4 regions of the Arthrobacter sp. TMS2-4 genome follow, and region 1 is predicted to be linked to each of the others. Evidence: riboswitches for the same ligand, from Rfam matches in the RefSeq annotation. Region 1 holds a riboswitch; each other region holds the start of a gene.

Region 1 (5,501 bases):
GATAGCTTGGGCGACCTGTTCCAGGCTGCTTCCCATCACCGTCAGGTCGGCTGCCTCGATCGCCACGTCCGTGCCGGAACCCATGGCGATGCCCAGGTCCGCCTGGGCGAGGGCGGCTGCGTCATTGACGCCGTCCCCCGCCATGGCCACTGTCGCTCCGGCGTCCTGCAGTTTCTTCACTGCGTCGACTTTTTGGTGAGGCAGCACCTCGGCCATGACGTGTTCGGGCGCGATGCCCACCTCGGCGGCAACTTTTTCAGCCACTGCGCGGTTGTCGCCGGTGAGCAGCATGGGAGTGAGCCCGAGTTCCTTGAACCGGGTGATGGCTGATGCTGAGCCGGTCTTGACGGTGTCGAAGAGGCTGATCAGCCCTTCGGGTGTCCCGTCGAGGGCGACCCAGATCACTGTGGCTCCTGCTTCCTGCAGGGAAATCAGGGAAGCGCGGTGGTCAGCGGTGATCGTGATGTTGTTCTCGGTCAGCCAGGTCGCGGTGCCAGCCACAACGGAGCGGCCGTTGACGGTGCCGCGCACGCCTCCGCCTGCTGCGCTGGTGAAGTCCTCGACGGCAGCGAGCCGGCCATGACGGGCTGCTGCTGCGGCAATGGCCTCAGCGATCGGGTGCTCACTGGCTGCTTCGACAGCCCCGGCGACGGCCAGTACGTCGTCCTCGCTCAGGGAACCCAGAGGGCTGACGGCGGTGACGGAAAGCCTGCCGGTGGTGACGGTCCCGGTCTTGTCGAGCACGATCGTATTTACGGTGCGTGTGTCCTCCAAGACCTGGGGCCCCTTGATGAGGATGCCCAGCTGCGCGCCCCGGCCGGTTCCGGTGAGCAGGCCGACCGGTGTCGCCAGGCCAAGGGCGCACGGGCAGGCGATCACGAGGACTGCGACGGCCGCGGTGAACGCTGAGCCCGTATCCCCGGTGAGGACCATCCACATCACGAAGGTCAGGACGGCGATGAGCAAAACGATGGGCACGAAGACCGCGCTGATGCGGTCAGCGAGCCTGGCGATCGGTGCTTTGCCGCTCTGCGCGGCGCTGACGAGGCGTCCCATCTGCGCCAGGGTTGTCTCACTGCCGACCCTGGTGGCTTTGACCAGCAGGCGTCCGCTGGTGTTCATCGTCGCGCCGATCACCGTGTCATCCGGGCCGACCTCGGTGGGAACGGATTCACCGGTGATGAGGGAGGTGTCGACCGCGCTGCGGCCCTCGATGACGAAGCCGTCGGTGGCCACCTTCTCGCCCGGCCGGACGACGAAGACGTCTCCGGGAGTCAGGGATGCTGTCGGAACTTTCACTTCTACCCCGTCGCGCAGGACGGTTGCTTCCTTCGCTCCAAGGTTCAGCAGTGCTTTGAGCGCGTTTCCTGCGCGCTGTTTTGCGTTGGCTTCCAGGAACCGGCCCAGCAGCAGGAAGGTTGTGACGACGGCCGCCACTTCGAAGTAGAGGCTGTGGGCGCTCATGTCCATGCCGGTGTGGGCGGTCAGCATCGGATCAGCGATGAGCTGCCAGGTGGAGTACAGGAATGCCGCAGCGACACCGATGGACACAAGGGTGTCCATGGTGGATGAGAGGTGGCGGGCGTTGATTGCGGCCGCCCGGTGGAACGGCCAGGCCGCCCAGGTGACCACGGGCAGGGAAAGGAGAAGGGCAGCCCACCCCCAGTGCGGGAACTGGGCTGCCGGCAGCATCGAGATGATCGTCACCGGGATGGTGAAACCGGCTGCGATGATGAGGCGCCGTTTCAAGGACCTGGCTTTTCTCTCCGCGGCTGAGGCTTTCGCGTCGTCCCGGGACCTGGCGGCGTCAACGTTTTCCCGTGATTCGGCGAACCCGCCTAGCCCCGACGGCGCGTTCCCCTCCGATCCCGGACCGACCCGGTAGCCGGGCGCGACTACACCGGCAGTGTCATCGCCGGCACCAGTAGACGAAGGACCTGCAGGGGTGGCCACGCGGGTTGCCGTGGCTTCGGTAGCGGGCTGCCGAGTCGGTTGGCTAGCGCTGCGCAGGGTCGCCTTGTAGCCGATGGCGTTGACGGTGTCGATGATCTGCGAAACGCTCACGCCCTCGGGTACCGTGACGGTCGCGGACTCGAGTGGGAGATTCACCGAGGCCTGAACACCCTCGATTTTTCCGAGCTTACGTTCCACCCGGCTTACGCAGGACGCGCAGGTCATGCCCTCGATGTCGAGATCGATGATCTGTCCGGCAGTGGTGCCCACGCCTGTGTCGGTGCTCATGCGTCTAGTTCCTTGCCGTGGCTTCGATGACGTGCTGTGGGTGAGGTGCCTCTGGTGAGGCGCGGTGCTCGATGACACCGCTGGACGACGTCGGGAAGTACTGCTTCGCTGGCCCTGTCCTACCGCTTGCCTGGCGGTGCCAGGGGTTCAGTACCGTAATGGCGCCCCGAAAATCCTCGTGCCGACTCCTCCGCGGAAGTGAACTGTGCCCTGCACAGGCGCGGTGGGGATCCCGTTCGGGATGCAGGCTGTGGTGGTGTGAGGGTCAGCTGTCGACGACCGTGTAACCGGCGGTCTCTACTGCTTTGCTCAGCACTGCCGGATCGGGATCCACGTCGGCCGTGATCGTCGCTGTGGAGACCCCACCGGCGTTGAGCTGCACATCGACCCCCTCGACCCCGGGCACGCCGGAAAGTTCCTCCATGACCGACGAGACGCAGTGGCCGCAGGTCATACCAGTGATGTTAATGGTCGTTTGCATGGGATGTTCTCTTTCTCGGCAGAGCGGGGAGGAATGGGATCTGGCACCCGGCAGGGTTGCCCGGAGCCGGCAAGGCTGCCGGCGGACCGTCAACGAAGCAGTCGGCTGATCGCGTCGGTCGCTTCCTTGACCTTCGCGTCGACGGCGGCGGAATCTCCGGACTGGGTGGATTCATGAGCTGCTCCGACAACGCAATGCGCAATGTGCTCTTCGAGCAAGCCGATGCTCACCGCGTGGAGGGCCTTATTGATGGCCGCGACCTGGGTGAGGATGTCGATGCAGTATTTGTCTTCATCGACCATGCGGGCAATACCGCGCACCTGGCCCTCGATGCGCTTGAGCCTGCGGAGGTAGGCGTCCTTATCAGCGGTGTATCCCCGCTGAACAGAAGCCTCGGTTTCGGTGGTCACGTCGTTCCTTTCGACAACAAAAATATATACCCCTTGGGGGTATATAAACAAGAGGGGTGAAGTGAGATCTTCTTCACGCCTTAATCATCCCCTGCTTGGCTCCGAAAAGGTGCCTCAGGCTACGGGAGTGCGGGTGCGCCCTTGACATGGCGGGCTCAAGCGAAGTTCGCCTCGGGCCCCGCTTCCATGCAGCGCGGCGTGTTGCATGCGGCCTTTCCCTTGCGTTCGTTACCCCAACGTGACATTTGATACCAGCGGGGGGTATTGTCATCGAGTGTTCACAGCACCAGCTGGAACACTCCCGGGCAGAATGCCGAGTCCTGCCGCTGCCGGGGATACGTCCGTTCATATCCGTATGGCAGGAACGGGGGACCCAAGATGTACGGGCCACCACGCGTGGTCCTTGGGGTTAAGTCGCTTTATTTCCGTCCCTTGGGATGAAGCGGCCGGGTGCACTCCCATCCGAACCCGACAGCTCACCCCGCAGGCATGGGAGAGGCAACCGACGCATGTCACGAATCACTTCAGCGCGCCACCGCGCCACCGTCAATCACTCGATCGCCCTTGAAGGGCTGTCCTATTCCGCGAAGACCGGCGCTGTAGCGCTGGGCAAGCCGGCCATCATCGCAGCTGCGACCGGCGGTATTGTCTTCGCCGTAGGAGCTCCCGCCCAGGCCGGAACTTACACGCAGGAAGCAGCCGGCACCACCGTTCAGGCTCCCGCCACCGCAGCACCTGTTACCGCGGCTCCCGCTGCAGCAGCCGGCGTCCACACCGTCGTTGCGGGTGACACCATGGGTGGCATCGCCGCCCTGCATGGCATCAGCCTTAACGCGCTCCTGGCGCAGAACGGCCTGTCCTACGCCTCGGTCATCTACCCGGGCCAGCAGATCACCCTTTCCGGTGCTTCCGCTGCTTCGACGTGGGCCCCGGCCGCCGCGAGCCCTGCTGCTGTGCCCGCCGCAGCACCGGCAACCCAGGTTTCCTACACCGCTCCGGCCCCTGCCGCAGCACCGGCAACCCAGGTTTCCTACACCGCTCCGGCCCCTGCCGCAGCACCGGCCGGTGTCCAGCTGCTCTCGTCCAATATTGCCCCGATCGCCCCGGCAGCCCCTGCGGCTCCCGCCGGCGATGTCTCGGCAAGCGGTGTCGGTGCGGCCCTGGTCGCCTCGGCCTACGGCCAGCTCGGCTCCATCCAGGACTGCACCATCCTCGTCGAGCGGGCCCTGCGCTCGATCGGCCTGAACGTCGGGGACCTCGGACCGACACAGTTCTACCAGTACGGCACGGTCGTCTCCACGCCCGCCCCCGGTGACCTGGTCATCCGCCCCGGTCACATCGGCATCTACGTCGGCAACGGCGAAGTCATCAGCAGCGGCATGAACGGTGCGAACCTCACCATCAAGCACCCGCTGTCTGACCTGGCTGGCTCGTCCTTCGTGCGAGTCAACGGCTAATACTCGCTGACCTGAACGCCGTCTCCATAGACTGAGAAGGCGGCAGGTGCCCTGGACGGGGGTGCCTGCCGCTTTTTCTCTGCCCAAAACACCCCACGCCGCTGGCCGCTCCTTGTGAGCGCTCACCGGAAGCGGACCTATGGACGAACCTATGGACGTATTACCAAGCCGTCCACGATCACACCGACCAGACTGCGGGCTGCATCGGCAGAGGGCAGGGCGGCGGCCGCATTCACAGCGTGCAGGCTGAACAGGGCAAGTTCCCGGGGCGCAATGTCCGAGCGGACACCTCCTCCGGCCTCCTGCGCGCACGTTTTCACGGCACTCCTGATCAAGGCCTCCAGAAAGTCGCGCAGATGCTCCTGCGTCTGCGCGCCGTGTACACCTTGGTGCAGGAACGCGGGCGCCTCCGCCATGGGTACTTGCTGCAACATCACCGCGTACGCCTCAAGTACCGACCTCAGCGTCTGAAGCGGATTCCCACTTCGTTCCGCGTGAACGCGCATCTGACCAAGATGAACCAGATGCTGATTCACCTGCCGCTCGTGCCACGCCGCGAGCAACGCTTCCACATCCGGGAAATATTTGTAGAGGGTCGCGCGGGAGATTCCGGCCACGTCAGCAACCTTTGTCATCGACACAGCCGGCACCCCACCCTGACCCACCAGTCGTGCCACCGCATCCAGCACCGCCTCCCGGACAGAGCTTCGGTGTTCCTGCACGGTGTCCTTCCACAACTTCCCCATGGGTTCACCCTACAAAGCGCTCCACCTAATACAACCTGTTCAGCCCCTGTACAGTTTGTATCGAGGAATCAACGGCTGCGCTGAGAGGACCATGCATAGCGGAATCATCGGATCGACCCCCTACCGATCAGGGCGGCACCCGAACCCAAGCTGACCGGCGTCCGCC
Region 2 (5,501 bases), on a different contig from region 1:
CACGTGCCCGAAGTCCTGCCTCCCGGGACCCCGGTCCCGGGGAACGAAAAGGCAGGGGGCCCGGTCCCCGGAGGTGGGGAAACAGATGATCAGGCCCTCGGGAGCGGGCAAGCAGACGCCCCGGGCCTCGAGGTCCGGCTGCTGAGGCAAGCACAACCGGCGGCTCCGACCGTTCCCGGCGGGGACCCGTGGGGGAAGGTCGTCTCGTCCCCGGATCGGCGGGCCCCCACCGCGCCGGACAGGGTCTGGTTTCTCGCCCCCGCCCCGGCACCCGGGCCGGCAGTCGAGCCCGTCGTGGAGGAGCCGGTGGATCAGCCCGCCCCGGATCAGCCCGCCGCGGATCAGCCGGTCGCGGAGCGGCTGATGGATCAGCCCGTCGTGGAGCAGGCGGCCGCGGATCAGCCCGTCGTGGAGCAGGCGGCCGCGGATCAGCCCGCCGCGGATCAGCCCGTCGTGGAGGAGTCGGTGGATCAGCCCGCCGCGGATCAGGCGGCCGTGGATCAGCCCGGCACGGACGAGCCCGCTCGGGGCACGCCGGCGAACCAGCCGGCCCAGGACAGGACAGGGGCACATCGGACGGCCGACGGACAGCCGGAAGAGACCGACCGGCCCGGGGTGTCCGACCGCCGCTAGGAGGTGAGCTGCCGCCGGGAGGAGATGACGCCGGTGTTGAACCCGGCGAGGTTGAGCCCGCCGTGGAAGCGTGCATGCTCGATCTTGATGCACCGGTCCATGACCACGTCCAGGCCCGCGGCTTCGGCCTCACGTGCGACGTCCTCGTGCCATGATCCCAGCTGCAGCCAGAGCGTCCTGGCGCCGACGTCGAGCGTCTCCTGCAGCACCGTGGGCAGGTCATCGTGCTTGCGGAACACATCGACGACGTCGGGCACCTCGGGCAGGTCCTTCAGCGACGCGTAGGCCGGCTGGCCGAGGATCTCCTTCGCCACCGGGTTCACGAAGTACAGGCGGTAGGGGGAGGAGGACTGCAGGTAGGTCGCGACGAAGTAGGATGCGCGCGAGGGCTTGTCCGAGGCCCCGACGATCGCCACCGACCGTGCGGTCCGCAGCAGGTTCAGCCGTTCGGGCGCCGTGGGCCCCTCCCAGGTCCGTTCGGGAATCACGCTGCCGGTGCTGCTCATGCTCCCACTCCCACTGCCCGCGTCGCCGAGGCGTCGCCGTCGTTCTCTCCGGCCGCTTCCTGCGGCAGGTCCCCAAAAGCGTCGTCGGAGGAGTTCACCGCGACCTCCAGGGCCTGGTCCAGGTCCCAGAGGATGTCCTCGAGGTCCTCCAGCCCGACGGAGATGCGCACGAGGTCCTCGGGGACGCCGGCCGCGGCGAGCTGCTCGGTGGAGAGCTGCTGGTGCGTCGTCGAGCCCGGGTGGATCACGAGGGTGCGGGAGTCGCCCACGTTCGCGAGGTGCGAGGCGAGCTGCAGCGACTCGATGAACTTCTGGCCCGCCTTGCGGCCGCCCCTGATACCGAAACTGAACACGGATCCGGGCCCCTGCGGCAGATAGGTCTTCGCCCGCTCGTGATGCGCGTGGGTAGGGAGGCCGGCGTAGTTGACGTACTCCACCCGCGGGTCCGCCTGCAGCCACTCGGCGACGGCCTGCGCGTTCTCCAGGTGTTCGTCCAGGCGCTGCGCGAGGGTCTCGACCCCCTGAAGGAGCTGGAAGGCGGACATCGGCGAGAGCGAGGGTCCGATGTCGCGGAGCTGTTCTGTGCGCAGCTTCGTCAGGAACCCGTACTCCCCGAAGTTCGCCCACCACTGGATGTTGCCGTAGGACGGCACGGGTTCGGTCATCATCGGGAACTTGCCGTTGCCCCAGTCGAAGCGGCCGCTCTCCACGATCACGCCGCCGAGCGTGGTGCCGTGTCCGCCGATGAACTTGGTGGCCGAGTGGATGACGATGTCCGCACCGTGTTCGATGGGACGCACCAGGTACGGCGTGCTCAGCGTGGAGTCGACGATGAACGGGACGCCGGCGTCATGGGCCACCGTGGCCAGGCCCGCCAGATCGGCGATCTCACCGGAGGGATTCGCGATCACCTCCGCGTAGACCGCCTTGGTGTTGTCCCGGATGGCGGCCGCGTAGTCCGCAGGATCCGTCCCCGGGACGAAGGTGGTCTCGATGCCGAAGCGGCGCAGCGTGACATCGAGCTGGGTGACCGTGCCGCCGTACAGCTGCGAGGCAGCGACGATGTGGTCACCGGCCTGGCAGAGCGCCGCGAAGGTGAGGAACTCGGCGCTCATGCCCGACGCCGTCGCCACCGCCCCGATCCCGCCCTCGAGGGAACTGATGCGCTCCTCGAACGCGGCGACCGTCGGGTTGCCGATCCGCGAGTAGATGTTGCCGTACTTCTGCAGGGCGAACAGGTTGGCGGCGTCGTTGGTGTCCTTGAACACGAAGGACGTCGTCTGGTAGATCGGGACGGCCCTGGCCCCGTGGGTGGCGTCGGGAGTGCCGCCGGCGTGCAGTGCGCGCGTCCGGAAGCCGAAGGAACGTTCTGCCATCAGGCACCTGCCTTGCTGGGTCGGGATACTGCGGGGCAGGACCGGGGATCGGGGTGGCGGCCGAAGGCGGCCGTGGCGCTGCTCATGGTTTCCTCCATCGTCCTGGCAGTAGCACCCTCATGTCGCCGCGGGATCGCGGGGGCCAGGGTTGCTGCGGCGTCAGTGAGCCAGATCTCTCAGCCGCTCGGGATGGTCGGGTCGAGTCTGACACCAGGCCGCCGCAGAACCAAACCATGTGTCCCCGTATGAGCCGGCCCCTGCGCGCTGCTCCGGATGGGGCGGCGGAGGCACGCCGTGCGGCACCTAGGGTGGAGGGATGGAGGATTGGAGATCGGCAAGCCGGGCGCAGGACCGGAGGCTGTGGCAGACGCTCTCGTACGTCGGCACCGCGCTGACACTCACGCTGGTCAGCAGCATCCTGGTGGCCGTCGGCGGCCCGGGTGTGGTGGTCACGGAGTGGTTCTATGTGCAGCAGGCGATGCTGCTCGCGCTCAGCGCGGCGGGGACGTTCCTCGCGCTTCGTCGCTGGCGGGCGCTGCGCGGTTGAGGGGCACCCTACCTCCCGTTACAAAAATGTGACAAATCGAGGAGCACCTGGGTATTGTCAGCGAGTGCCTCCGCGACCGTGGGGCGCTTCTGGACGGATTGCCGAGCCCTGCCGTCGTCCGGGACTCGTTCGCAACCAGTAAGGCAGGGACGGGGGAACCACCAGTTCCACCGGGCGCGCAGGGAAACCTGCAGGCGTCCTCGGGGTTAAGTCGTGCCGTACCACCCACCGGTGATGCGCGCGGCCGGGTGACTCCCATCCGAACCCGACAGCTCACCCCGCAGGCATGGGAGAGGTACAACACCATGTCACGAAACACCACTTCACCACGCCACCGCGCCGACGTCGACGGAAATCTCGCTCTCCAGGGCCTGTCCCGCGCAGCGAAGGCCCACGCCACCGCTGTAGGCCGCCCCGTCGCCATCGCCGCCGTCACCTCGGGCCTCGCACTCACCGCTGTGGGCACCGCCAACGCCGGTGAGTACACCACGCAGAGCACGACGACGGCCCCCGCTGCCGTTGCAGCCCCGGCTGTTGCTCCCGCCGCTTCCACGACGCACACGGTCGTCTCCGGCGACACCCTGGGTGCCGTCTCGGCACGCTACGGCGTGGACCTCTCCGCCGTCCTCACGGCGAACGGCCTGTCCGTCTCCTCGATCATCTTCCCGGGCGACACCATCCTCATCCCGACGGGTGCCGCTGCGGCTCCCGTCCGCACGGTGTCGGTGACCGTGGCCGCACCCCAGACCGCCCCCGCACCGCAGGCCGCTCCCGCAGCGTACGTTGCTCCTGCTGCCGCCCCCGCGGCGCCGGCACAGTACGCGGCGGCTGTCGCCCCGGCCGCGGCGGCTGCTCCCGCGCCCGGCGTGCACCTGCTGTCCGGCAAGATCACCCCGGTCGCCTCCGGCGTCGGCGGCACGCTCGTGGCCTCCGCCCAGTCGCAGATCGGGACCACCCAGGACTGCACCGCGATGGTCGAGAAGGCCCTGCGCTCCGCAGGCATCGCCGTCGGCGATCTCGGTCCCTCGCAGTTCTTCCAGTTCGGCTCCGTTGTGGGGACCCCTGCCCCGGGTGACCTCGTCATCACCGGTGGTCATGTCGCGATCTACGTCGGCGGCGGCAAGGTCATCAGCGGCGGAATGAACGGCGTCAACGCCACCATGCAGCACCCCCTCTCGGATCTCCCGGGAGCCTCCTTCGTCCGGGTTGCTGGCTGATACCGAACGAACCACACGCGGGAAGCGGCAGGTGCTTGGACGGGGCGCCTGCCGCTTCCTTCTCTTAACGTCTTCACCCTGCCGGGCGTCAGCGGCGGGCCAGTACGTCCTGGATCCCCGGGATGCATCCCTCGTTCTGCAGGGACGTGGTGTCGCCGAGCGGTGAGCCCTCGTAGAGCTGCGTGAGCAGACGGCGCATGATCTTGCCGGAGCGTGTCTTCGGAACATCCGGAACGACGACGACGGCGGACGGCCGCGCGATCGGTCCGATCGCGGCCGCGACGTGGGCGCGGAGCGTCGAGGCGACGTCCTCGCCCGGATCCGCGCCGGTCGCCAGCACCACGAACGCCGCGATGGCGTGGCCCGTCAAGGGATCGGGGACGGGACACGCGCCGGCCTCGGTGACGAGGGGGTGCGCCACAAGCGCCGATTCGATCTCGATCGTGGACAGGCGGTGGCCCGAGACGTTGATGACGTCGTCCACGCGGCCCAGGATCCACGTGTCTCCGTCGTCGTCGTACCGCGCGCCGTCACCTGCCAGGAACCAGCCCTGCGCCGCGAACATCCGCCAGTACGAGTCGAGGTACCGCTGCGGATCGCCCCAGACGGTGCGCGCCATGGCCGGGCCGTGCCGGTCCACCACGATGAAGCCCTGCACGCCCGGGGGGACGGCGCGGCCGTCCTCGTCGACGATGCGCGTGCTGACCCCGGGCAGCGCGCGGGCCGCGCACCCCGGCTTGAAGTCCGTATCGGTGGGGCTGGGGGAGAGTACGGTGGCGCCGGTCTCCGACTGCCACCAGGTGTCGACGACGGGTACCTCGTCGCGGCCGAGGTTCCGGCGGAACCAGCGCCACGCTTCGGGGTTGACCGCCTCGCCGACCGTGCCGAGGACGCGGATGCTCGAGAGGTCGTAGGAGCCCGGGACGCCGTCCGGGAACCAGCCCATGAGCGAGCGGACCAGCGTGGGTGCGGTGTAGTAGCTCGTGACGCCGTAGCGTTCGATGACCTCGAGGTGGCGTCCGGGATGGGGCGTGTTCGGCGTGCCCTCGTAGAGTACCTGGGTGGCCCCGTTGGAGAGCGGGCCGTACAGCTCGTAGGTGTGTGCGGTGACCCAGGCGAGGTCGGCGGTGCACCAGTGGACGTCCCGCTCGCGCAACGCCGGGTCCGGGTTGCTGAAGAGGTGCTCGAAACTCCAGGACGCCTGCGTGAGGTATCCGCCCGA
Region 3 (5,501 bases), on a different contig from region 1:
TGGGGGCCGCACGACCCGATCTTCTCGGACCCCTACCTGGAGGACCTGGCACGGCGCCTCCCCTCGGCCGACGTCCACCGCTTCGAGCATGCGAGCCACCTCGTGCAGGAAGACGCCGACACGGCGTCGACGGCGATGGAGTGGCTTACCGAACGCTCCGTAGGACACCCCGCGCCCTCCGTCGACGCGCCGCCCCCCGGCGATGCACCGTACGTCCCGCTCGGGCAGCGCCTCACCGACCTGGCCGCCGGGCCGGCCGCCGCGCGGACCGCCGTCGCGGAGATGACGTCCTCGGGCGCGCCCCGCACCCTGTCCTGGCGGGAGCTCGCCGACGACGTCACCGCCGTCGCCGCGGGCCTGACCGCGCTCGGCTACGGCCCCGGCAGCCGGATCAGCCTCCTCGTCCCGCCCGGCGTGGACCTGACGGTCCTCATCTACGCGTGCCTGCGCATCGGCGCCGTGATCGTCGTCGCCGATGCCGGCCTCGGCGCCCGCGGTCTCAGCCGTGCCGTCAAGGGGTCAGCGCCCGACGTCGTCATCGGCATCGAACGTGCCCTCGTCGCCGCCCGCGCCTTCGGGTGGCCCGGACGGCGGATCAGCGCCGCTCCCCTGTCACCGGCCAGGCGCCGGGCACTGGGCGTGGAGGCCTCGCTCAACGACCTGCGTGCCGCACGGCCCGCGACGCCCCCCGCCGTGGCACCCGACGCCGACGCCGCCATCCTCTTCACCTCCGGCTCCACGGGCCCGGCGAAGGGCGTCGTCTACACGCACCGGCAGCTCTCCGCCATGCGCGACGCCGTCGCGGCCACCCTGGGACTCGGCGAGGGCGCCTCCCTCGTTGCGGGCTTCGCGCCGTTCGCGCTGCTCGGGCCGGCGCTCGGCGCCACCTCGGTCACACCGGCCATGGACGTCACGGCGCCCCGGACCCTGACCGCGCAGGCGCTGGCCGACGCCGCGGACGCGATCGACGCGACCGTCGTCTTCGCATCACCGGCAGCCCTCCGCAATGTGCTGGCCACCGCGGGTGACCTCACCGACGCGGGAAGGACGGCTCTCCGCCGGATCTCCCTGCTGCTCTCGGCCGGAGCGCCGATTCCCGTCCCGCTCCTCGAGGCGGTGCAGGACCTCGTTCCCTCGGCCGCCCTGCACACCCCCTACGGCATGACGGAGTCCCTGCTCGTCGCGGACATCGACCTCGCGGGCATCCGCCGTGCGGCGGATGCAGCTCGGGACGGTCTCGACGGTGCCGGCGGCGGGGTGTGCGTGGGCCTCCCCGTGCACGGTGCCCGCGTGTCCGTCAGCCCGCTCGAGGCCGACGGCGCGGCGACCGGCGAGCCGACCACGGTCCCGGGACGCACGGGCGAGATCCTCGTCGACGCGCCCCACGTCAAGGACCGCTACTTCCGGCTGTGGAGGACGCAGCAGGAGTCCACGCGCACTCCCCCGTGGCACCGCACCGGCGACGTCGGCCACTTCGACGCCGACGGACGCCTCTGGGTGGAGGGCCGGATGGGCCACATCATCACGGCGGCCTCCGGTGTCCTGACGCCCGTCGCGCTCGAGCAGTCGCTGGAGACCATCGACGGCGTCCGGCTCGCCGCCCTCGTGGGGACCGGCCCCGCCGGCACCCAGGCCGTCGTCGCGGTCCTCGAGACGGACGATGCAGGACGACGCCCGGCCCTTGCGGACCCACCACTCGCGGACGCGGCACGGGCGGCCGCCGTGCGACATGGGATCGACCTCTCCGCCGTGATCACCGTCCCCGCCCTCCCGGTGGACATCCGGCACAACGCGAAGATCGATCGCACACGCATCGCGCAGTGGTGTGGCCGGTTCCTCTCCGGCATCCGTGCGGGGTCCCTGTGACCGTCCTCGTCACCGGGGCGAGCGGAATGCTGGGGCGCGCCGTCGCCGAACACCTTCTCGCTGCCGGGGACGACGTCCGATGTCTCCAGCGCCGTCCCTCCGGCATCTCCGGTGCGCAGGATGTCCTGGGGTCGATCACCGATCCCGTGATCGTCGCCACCGCCGTGCAGGGCTGCCGCGCCGTGATCCACCTGGCGGCGAAGGTGTCCTTCACGGGGGCTCCCGCCGACTTCGACCGCACCAACATCGACGGGACCCGGATCCTGCTGGACGCCGCCCAGGCCGCCGGAGTAACCGACGTCGTCCACGTGTCCTCGCCGTCCGTCGCGCACGATGGCTCCTCACTGGTCGGGGCTCCCGCCGGCACCGCGGACCCGGAGCACGCCCGCGGTGACTACGCCCGCACCAAGGCCTCCGCGGAGCTGCTCGCGCTGGCGCGCTCGACGCCGTCGTTCCGGGTCGCCGCGATCCGGCCCCACATCGTGTGGGGCCCCGGCGACACCCAGCTGGTCGACCGCGTGATCGACCGCGCGCGGCACGGCCGTCTGCCCCTGCTCGACGGCGGGACGGCACTCATCGATACGACGTACGTCGACAATGCGGCGTCGGCCATCGTCGCCTGCCTGCGGCGCATGGACGCGGCGCAGGGCCAGGCTCTCGTCGTCACCAACGGCGAGCCCCGCCCGATCGCCGAGCTGCTCGCGGGGATCTGCCGGGCCGGCGGGGTCGAACCACCCGTCCGGTCCGTCCCCGGAGCACTCGCGCGCGGTGCGGGATCCGTCATCGAGCGGGTCTGGCTGCGGCTGGGCCGGACGGATGAACCGCCCATGACCCGCTTCCTGGCGGAGCAGCTGTCGACGGCGCACTGGTTCGACCAGCGGCACACGCGCACCGTGCTCGACTGGCGCCCGTCCGTGAGCGTCGACGAGGGACTCGAGCGCCTGGCGGCGTTCTACAGGTAGCCCCGGTGCGGCGCTCCTTTCCCTGAGCGCGCAGGTGTGGCGGGTCCCGCCGTCGAGAACCCACCCCGGGTGCGCGACGGGCGCGGACCCGGGCCTCGTCGGACAGTCCGGGAACGCAGAAGGACGGGATGCGTGATGCATCCCGTCCTTCTGACCGTCGAACTGGTGTTGCCGGCCGTGCGACCCGACTAGCGGGTGTAGTACCCGTCCACGGACATGGCGCTGACCGAGTGGACCAGGGTGCCCTGCGAGGCGTTCAGGGCGCTGACCATCTGCCCGTTGCCGAGGTAGATCCCGACGTGGCTGCCGCCGTTCTGGCTCACCAGGTCACCCGGCTGGGGGTTGCTGGTCGGCGTCATGGAGGCGAACTGGGCCCAGGTGGTGCGCGGCAGGTCGATGCCGTTCTGGGCGTAGGCCCACTGCACGAAGGCCGAGCAGTCCCAAGCGCCGAACGCGGTTCCGCCGTACACGTAGCCGGAGCCGACGCCCTGCATGGCCGTGCCGACGATGCCGCCGCCACCGATGGGCGCGATCGACGCCGCGGACTGCAGGCTGTAGGCGGGGGTGGCTGCCGGAGCAGGTGCTGCGGCGGGAGCGGCAGGTGCCGGCGCTGCGACCGGGGCTGCCACGGGTGCTGCGACTGGGGCTGCCACGATGGATGCCGACTGCACCGAATACTGCGCGGGGGCAGCAGGAGCGGCGGATCCACCGAGGGAGATCGACTGGCCGGGGTAGATGACCGACGCGTAGCCAAGGCCGTTGGCCGCGAACAGGGCGTCGAGGCTGATGCCGTGCATGGCGGCGATGGACCCGAGGGTGTCGCCGGCCTGGACGGTGTGGGTGCCGGCCGCTGCCGACTGGGTGCTGACCTCGCCGGCGGCGTTCGCGGGAAGCGACGCGCCGAGCATGAGGCCGGATGCAACGGCGACGACGGCGGCAGGCTTGCCGGCGACCGAGGCGCTTGCGGAGAAGGCCCGCGAGGCGGTGACGAAGGGGTTGGTGCGCGTGGGGACTGCCCGGTGGCGCGCGTTATGGCTCTGCTTGGACATAATGATGCCTTTCCCAATGCCTGCGAAGTTAGCTGTCGGGTTCGGATGGGACATCCGGACACGCTTCCTACAGACCGTCGTCCCCAGTACCGGTCTGCGCGTGTCTTTACCCCTAGGACCCGTGATCGAGTCCGCTAGTGGTTCCCCCGCCCCTGTCGAATGTGTAGTGCGAACGGTCCGTCCTCATCGACAGGGTTAGGCAGTGTGAGGATGGGCGCCCATCCGTTGTGGATCGGACGCGAGACCAACCGTACCGGCTGGTAACGCCAGTTGTCACATTTAGATCACGAGGTGTGGATCACCTTTTTCTGCCCCGAGATCTCAGATCCGTGCATTGCGTGGTCTGGCCTGGCAGGACGGGCACAGGTAGGACGACCTGTTCATGAACGATTCGCGGCGCAGCAGCGTGGTCCGTCCCTCGGACGCGCACCGGCGGCAGGGCCGGCCCTCCCGCCCGTAGGCCTCCAGATCACGGGCGAAGTACCCCGACGCACCGTTCACGTTCACGTACAGGGAATCGAAGCTGGTGCCGCCGGCCGCCAGTGCCCGTTCCATCACCGAGGTGACGGCGTCGACGATGCGTCGGGTGTCGGGGCGACGCATGGTGTCCGTGGGGCGCGCGTAGTGGAATCCGGCCGCCCAGAGCGCCTCGTCGGCGTAGATGTTGCCGATCCCGGAGATGAGCCCCTGATCGAGGAGGGCACGTTTGAGACCTGTCCGGCGCGCGCGCAGGCGTTCGTGGAACAGGTCGAGGGAGAATCCGGGGTCGAGGGGATCGCGCGCGATGTGTGCCGCCTGCCGGGGTACGAGTGGCAGGTTCGAGGCGCCGAGCCCGCCGGGCAGGCCGTCCGGCGTGGCCTCCAACTCTGTGACGAACATCCCGCCGAAGATCCTCTGGTCGACGAACCGCAGCTCGCCCGGCAGCGCTGTGCCGTCGTCGTCGTCCGCCGGGGAGAGTGCGAAGCGGACCTTCAGGTGCTTTTCCGATGGAGCATCGGGTGCCTCGACCAGGAGCTGTCCGCTCATCCCCAGGTGCGCCATCAGCGCGACGTGCGGGCGGTCGCGGGGATCGTCGGGGTCCTCGAGGATCATCCACAGGAACTTCCCCCGGCGCACCACATCCCCCACCCGGGCGCCGGCGACGGTGCCGACGAAGTCCTCGACGCCGTCGAGGTGCCGCCTCAGGGACCGGGGATCGAGGACGTCCACTGCGTCGATGGTGCGGCCCGCCACCCAGCGCACGAGGCCGCGGCGGACGACCTCGACCTCGGGAAGTTCAGGCACTCAGGGTCCGTCGGGCGACAGGGTGGGATCGGGGACACCGGGGCTGCGGCCGTCGGCCGGAGCGGCGTCGGCCGGACGACCCGACGGCAGTGGATCCGGCGGTACGGCGAGCGTCTTCCAGGATGCGGCGGCGGCCTCCTGCTCGGCTTCCTTCTTCGAGTTGCCGCAGCCGGAACCGTACTCCGTTCCGCCGATCAGCAGGCGCGCCGTGAACGTCCGGGCGTGATCCGGCCCCGTCCCGTCGACGCGGTAGTCGATCACCCCGAGCCGCCGGGCAGCCGCCGTCTCCTGGATGCGGGTCTTCCAGTCGGTTCCCTCGCCCAGCACCGCCGCATCGCGC
Region 4 (5,501 bases), on a different contig from region 1:
CTGTCCGGAGTCCTGCTGGTGGGTCTGCTACTCAACAGCACTCTCGGCTGGTCCTGGGCCGACCCGATCGCCGCCTTGGTCATCGCGGCTGTCGCCATCAAGGAAGGCCTCGAAGCATGGAAGGGCGACTCGTGCTGCGCCCCGTCCTTCGAAAACCTCGACACCCACGACAGCGTTGACACCGAGGGAACACTCCGACCGGTGACACGGACTCGTGCTGCAGCACCAACAGCACCGATACCGCCAGGACGACCAACACCGCAGGTGTCGCGGTAGCTGCTACGCCGGGCACTACGGCGGGAGCCACCGCGCTGACGTTAACGACCCGGCCTGCTGCGATGAGCGCCCCGACTGCACCAGCTGTTCCGGTAGTTGGCGCATCCTGCGCCTGCTGCACGCACGACTAAAACACGAGAAGCACCAAGCAGCGTCCTATTTACTTGGCTCGCCTGTTGCATCACCGTTCCTCTGCATTCCAGGGTCCGTATTCAGCACTCGGTGTTGAGCGCTGGGTGAGCAGGTCCGGGCCTAGGTGTACTGCCCAGGGACGTTGGTTTATGTGTGACGTCTTGAACTGACGAAGACCTCCGGTGGAGGGTGGAGCTGTCTAGTTCCCCACTACCCGTCCGGAGGTCTTCGTGTCTCACGCTAATGCTGCTCTCACCCCGGTTCAACGTCTGCGGATTGGGAGGCTGATCGTCGACGACGGTTGGACTGTCTCCCGTGCGGCTGTGTTCTGTCATGTGTCGTGGCCGACCGCGAAGCGGTGGGCGGACCGGTACGAGGCGATGGGCCGCGGCGAGATGACAGACCGGTCCTCACGCCCGCACCACACCCCCCACGAGAACCCCGCCAGCCCTGGTGCGGAAGGTTGTGCATCTGCGGTGGAAGAAACGCCTCGGACCCGTCGGGATCGGTGCTCGTCTCGGGATGCCGGCCTCGACCGTCCATGCGGTGCTGACCCGCTGCCGATTGAATCGGCTCCGCCATGTCGACGTCCGTACCGGGGAACTGGTCCGACGATACGAGCACGACAAACCCGGGGCGATGATCCACGTCGACGTGAAGAAGATCGGCAACATCCCGGATGGCGGCGGCCACCGCTATGTCGGACGGCAGCAAGGACGGAAGAACCGACAGTCGACACCGGGAACCGCGCGGAGCAAACACCGCAACGAACTCCTCGGCACGGCGTTCGTCCACACGGTCATCGACGACCACTCCCGCGTCGCCTATGCAGAGATCCATGGCGACGAGACCGCGATCACTGCGATCGGTGTCCTCCGACGGGCGATCTCGTGGTTCGAAGCCCGCGGAGTCGCCGTCGAGCGCGTGCTCTCCGACAACGGCTCCGCCTATCGCTCCCACGCCTGGCGGGATGCCTGCATCGAGCTCGGAATCAAGCCCAAGAAAACCCGCCCCTACCGGCCTCAGACGAACGGCAAGATCGAACGTTTCCACCGCACCCTCGCCGACGGCTGGGCATTCTCCCGCCACTACAACAGCGAATCAGCCCGCCGCGCAGCCCTGCCCGGATGGCTCCACGAATACAATCACCACCGGCCCCACACCGCCATCGGAGGAAAACCACCGATCACACGGTTAACCAACCTGCCTGGGCAGTACACCTAGCGCAGCAGTCTGCTGATCGCCTGGGTTGCTTCCTTGACCTTGGCGTCAATGACGTCCGAGGATCCGCTCGTCGCAGCTTCCTGAGCTGCGTCAACGACGCAGTGCTGCATGTGGTTCTCAAGCAATCCGAGGCTGACCGCGTGCATGGCGCTGTTGACCGCGGCGACCTGGGTAAGAATGTCGATGCAGTACTTGTCCTCGTCGACCATGCGGGCGATACCGCGCACCTGGCCCTCGATGCGCTTCAGGCGTCGCAGGTACGCATCCTTATCCGCTGCGTACCCGTGAGCTGTGCGCCCAATCGCTTTTTGATTCTGGCCGGTGTGGATCTCTGTGGCCTCACCGGCTGCTGCGGAGACCGCTTCGTGAGATGTTGCAGTGCTGGCATACGTTCCGGTTTCGGAGCTCACGGTCATTTCCTTTCACCACCAATCGATGCGATCCGGTTGTGCCGGCCCAAGATCGTTGGTGACTTCCCCTGCTGCGCCCCTCGCGCAGCAGCTTCCAGTATCGCTGCCGATTAGGTCCCTTGTCCCTATATCCGCGGCATATCCGCGGCGCTTTGTTGACCTTGGTAACCATCCGGTATCCGGCTCACGGCGTGTTGCGAAGACACGCCGCAGGCCGTTACCTGAACGTGACTTTGATACCACCCTGGGGTATTGTCATCGCATGTTCCCGGCACCCGTCGAGAACATTCTCCCGCGCAGAATGCCGAGCCCTGCCGCTGCATCCGGGACCCGTTCGTACAACCCATTAGGCAGGGACGGGGGAACCACGTTTCCACCGGGCCACCGCACTCACTGGTGCGATGACCCTCGGGGTTAAGTCGATCCGACAACCTAGGCACGACCTGCACGTTGCGTCCGCGACTGAAGGAATGCACAGGCTTGAACGACGGCCGGGTGAACTCCCATCCGAACCCGACAGCTCACCCCGCAGGCATGGGAGAGGCAATCACCATGTCACGTACGTCCATTCCGGCGCGCCACCGCGCCGTCGTCACCCACTCCATCGCCCTCGAAGGCCTGTCGCACTCCGCGAAGACCGGTGCAGTAGCACTGGGTAAGCCCGCCATCATCGCAGCAGCAACCGGAGGCCTCGTCTTCGCCGTCGGCGCCCCCGCACAGGCCGGCACCTACACCCAGGAAGCCACTGTGAGCGCTGTGGGCACCGTCGCCCAGGCACCCGTCGCAGCGCCTGCTGCAGCAGGCGTCCACACCGTCGTTGCCGGCGACACCCTCGGCGCCATCGCTGCCAAGCACAGCCTGAACCTCAACACGCTCCTGGCCCAGAACGGCCTGTCCTACGCATCGGTCATCTACCCCGGACAGCAGATCAAGCTCACCGCAGGAGCCAGCGCCGCCGTCAGCCCGGCCGCTGTCCCCGCAGCAGCACCAGCCAGCCAGGTCTTCTACGCAGCCCCCGCCCCCGTTGCAGCTCCTGTCGCGGCCCCCGTTGCGGCCCCCGTTGCCGCAGCACCGGCCGGCTTCCAGCTGACCTCTGCCTCTATCGCCCCGATCGCCCCGGCAGCCCCCGCGGCTCCTGCGGTCCCCGCCAGCGGCGTCGGCGCAGCGCTTGTCGCCTCGGCCTACGGCCAGCTCGGCTCCATCCAGGACTGCACCATCCTCGTCGAGCGGGCCCTGCGTTCCATCGGCAAGAACGTCGGAGACCTCGGTCCCATGCAGTTCTTCCAGTACGGCTCGGTCGTCTCGACCCCCGCCCCCGGTGACCTGGTCATCCGCCCCGGCCACATCGGCATCTACGTCGGCAACGGTGAGGTCATCAGCAGCGGCATGAACGGCGCGAACCTCACGATCAAGCACCCCCTGTCGGACCTCGCCGGTTCGTCCTTCGTGCGCGTCAATGGCTAACACAGATTCAGCGGACGCCCAGCGTCCGTAAGCTGAACAAGAGTGGCAGGTGCTCTGGACGGGGGCGCCTGCCACTTTTTGTTAACGCCCCTCCGCGGACCCTGCTCGGACACACCAACGAATCTCGCAGGACCGATGGTGGACAAGGCGTCAGTTTCTCGGATGGTCCAGGTCGTGTAAGTGGTCCGGGTGGCGGAGTAAGCCGTCGACGACGACGCCCACCAGAAGGCGTGCGGCTTCGGGGGAGCGCGCTATCGCTGCCGCGTTCACCGCATGCAGGGCGAATGACACCAGATCATCGACGGGGACATCGTTGCGCACGGATACCGTGCTGAGCTCATGACCATCTGCTGAAGCAGTGGCATCACTGATGACCTCGGCCAGGAACTCGTGCAGGTGCGCGTGGGCCCTGTCCGTATGGGGCCCGGCATGCAGATACCCCGGCGCACGATCCATGGACGACTGCTGCAGCATCAGCGCATAGGCCTCGAGTACCGCCCGGACCGTCGCAACCGGATCCGTGCCGTGTCCATCGTGCTCATCGTGCTGTCCAGTACCGGCAACATAGTGTCCAGCCTGGTCGCGCACATGGTGGAGATGACCGAGGTGTTCCCCGATCTGACGCTCATGCCACGCCAACAGCAGGGCCTGCACGTCGGAGAAGTACTTGTACAAGGTCGCACGGGAAATCCCGGCACCTTCAGCCGCTCTCGTCATCGACACCGAGGACGCCCCGCCCTCTGCCACTAGCCGGGCAACACCGTCCAGTACCGCCTCCCGGACGGCGTCCCGGTGTTCCTGCACGGTGTCGTTCCACAGCTTCGGCATCCCACTACTGTACGACTCGTTCCACCATCGACACACGTACAGTAGGTATACAGTGTGTAAAGAAAAGCACAGTTTCAGTAGCCAAGCATCCCTATGGACAGGACCAGGCAATGAGCGAAGGACCACGCCCAGTAACACCTGACCACACGCCCGATGGGGTGTCCCAAACCCGGCGGCCTCCCGTGCCGCGCTGGGTAAAGGTCCTCCTCGTCATCGTGCTCGTGCTGGCCGCCGCACTCCTGATCTCAAAGGTTCTTGGTTTCGAGCACGGCCCGGGCATGCACGGCGCCATGGTGAACGGGACCTTGGTGAACGAGGCTCTGGTGAAGGGGATAACCGCTGCCGGTTCGACGCCGAGTAGCCACACACTCTGATGCTCATGCCGCCGCGTGTCCGGAAGGCAGCTCTCGTCCTGCACATCGGATCATCCGTGGGATGGTTGGGCGCCGTCATCACTTTCCTCGCCCTCGCGATCACCGCGGCAGCGACCGCGGACGAGAACCTCACCCGGGCTCTCTACATCTCGATGGACGTCATCGGGCGGACAGCCCTCGTGCCTCTGAGCGTCGCGACCCTGGTCACCGGCATTATCCAATCCCTCGGCACCCAGTGGGGTTTGATCCGGCATTACTGGGTCATCGTCAAACTGGTCATCACCCTCATCTCGACCGTGATCCTTGTCCTCTATATACAGACACTCACAGCCCTTGCCGAGGCAGCCCTGGATCCTGCCACGGGTATCGGACCGGGCGAGGTTCTGCCCAACCTCTCACCCGTACTGCATGCCACTGCCGCACTGCTCGTTCTGACCGCGGCTTTGGGGCTGTCCATCTACAAACCACGCGGACTCACCGGATTCGGACTACCGGTCCGCCCACGGTCCGCATCCCTCCCGTGACACCTCTTGTGACACTTCCTATTGCACTCCAGGTCAGATCTGTCCAGACCATTGAGACACCTCCGAGAGGAACCAGTCATGGGGGCTTCCGGCTAGGAGGGCCACTGGTTACTGTCTCGGGATGGACGAGCTGGCGGCCTTCATTCTCGCAAGAGTGACCGAGGATGAAGTACTCCTTGGCACGGTTGCGGAGACAGCGAGATCGGTGCTGAGCGGATGCTCGCCGAATGTGAATCCACACGCCTCATGGTCGCCCACCTTCAGCACAT

Evidence for each region. Region 1 has a riboswitch for cyclic di-AMP ahead of ACX80F_RS15760 (C40 family peptidase). Riboswitches for the same ligand answer to the same signal wherever they lie in the genome.
Region 2: it holds a riboswitch for cyclic di-AMP, as region 1 does, so the genes downstream of both, ACX80F_RS08795 (LysM peptidoglycan-binding domain-containing protein) here and ACX80F_RS15760 (C40 family peptidase) in region 1, are expected to answer to the same signal.
Region 3: it holds a riboswitch for cyclic di-AMP, as region 1 does, so the genes downstream of both, ACX80F_RS03215 (C40 family peptidase) here and ACX80F_RS15760 (C40 family peptidase) in region 1, are expected to answer to the same signal.
Region 4: it holds a riboswitch for cyclic di-AMP, as region 1 does, so the genes downstream of both, ACX80F_RS16340 (LysM peptidoglycan-binding domain-containing protein) here and ACX80F_RS15760 (C40 family peptidase) in region 1, are expected to answer to the same signal.

What each region holds. Positions count from the first base shown of each region.
Region 1 is NZ_JBTNDI010000017.1:29,048-34,548, forward strand. Features, by position in the region: gene ACX80F_RS15745 (heavy metal translocating P-type ATPase) at 1-2,241, opposite strand, end outside; gene ACX80F_RS15750 (heavy-metal-associated domain-containing protein) at 2,507-2,722, opposite strand; gene ACX80F_RS15755 (metal-sensitive transcriptional regulator) at 2,812-3,132, opposite strand; cyclic di-AMP (ydaO/yuaA leader) riboswitch at 3,468-3,635, shown strand; gene ACX80F_RS15760 (C40 family peptidase) at 3,642-4,589, shown strand; gene ACX80F_RS15765 (TetR/AcrR family transcriptional regulator) at 4,739-5,335, opposite strand.
Region 2 is NZ_JBTNDI010000005.1:90,140-95,640, forward strand. Features, by position in the region: gene ACX80F_RS08775 (hypothetical protein) at 1-633, shown strand, start outside; gene ACX80F_RS08780 (CoA-binding protein) at 630-1,139, opposite strand; gene ACX80F_RS08785 (O-acetylhomoserine aminocarboxypropyltransferase/cysteine synthase family protein) at 1,136-2,515, opposite strand; SAM riboswitch class I at 2,607-2,711, opposite strand; gene ACX80F_RS08790 (hypothetical protein) at 2,832-3,062, shown strand; cyclic di-AMP (ydaO/yuaA leader) riboswitch at 3,183-3,362, shown strand; gene ACX80F_RS08795 (LysM peptidoglycan-binding domain-containing protein) at 3,368-4,279, shown strand; gene acs (acetate--CoA ligase) at 4,368-5,501, opposite strand, start outside.
Region 3 is NZ_JBTNDI010000001.1:686,933-692,433, reverse strand. Features, by position in the region: gene ACX80F_RS03225 (alpha/beta fold hydrolase) at 1-1,866, shown strand, start outside; gene ACX80F_RS03220 (NAD-dependent epimerase/dehydratase family protein) at 1,863-2,828, shown strand; gene ACX80F_RS03215 (C40 family peptidase) at 3,017-3,877, opposite strand; cyclic di-AMP (ydaO/yuaA leader) riboswitch at 3,880-4,087, opposite strand; gene mutM (bifunctional DNA-formamidopyrimidine glycosylase/DNA-(apurinic or apyrimidinic site) lyase) at 4,199-5,161, opposite strand; gene rnc (ribonuclease III) at 5,162-5,501, opposite strand, start outside.
Region 4 is NZ_JBTNDI010000021.1:6,796-12,296, reverse strand. Features, by position in the region: gene ACX80F_RS16355 (cation transporter) at 1-276, shown strand, start outside; partial or broken gene ACX80F_RS16350 (IS481 family transposase) at 639-1,632, shown strand; gene ACX80F_RS16345 (metal-sensitive transcriptional regulator) at 1,629-2,048, opposite strand; cyclic di-AMP (ydaO/yuaA leader) riboswitch at 2,370-2,592, shown strand; gene ACX80F_RS16340 (LysM peptidoglycan-binding domain-containing protein) at 2,595-3,506, shown strand; gene ACX80F_RS16335 (TetR/AcrR family transcriptional regulator) at 3,657-4,334, opposite strand; gene ACX80F_RS16330 (hypothetical protein) at 4,517-4,708, shown strand; gene ACX80F_RS16325 (DUF2269 domain-containing protein) at 4,714-5,232, shown strand; gene ACX80F_RS16320 (DUF6221 family protein) at 5,449-5,501, shown strand, end outside.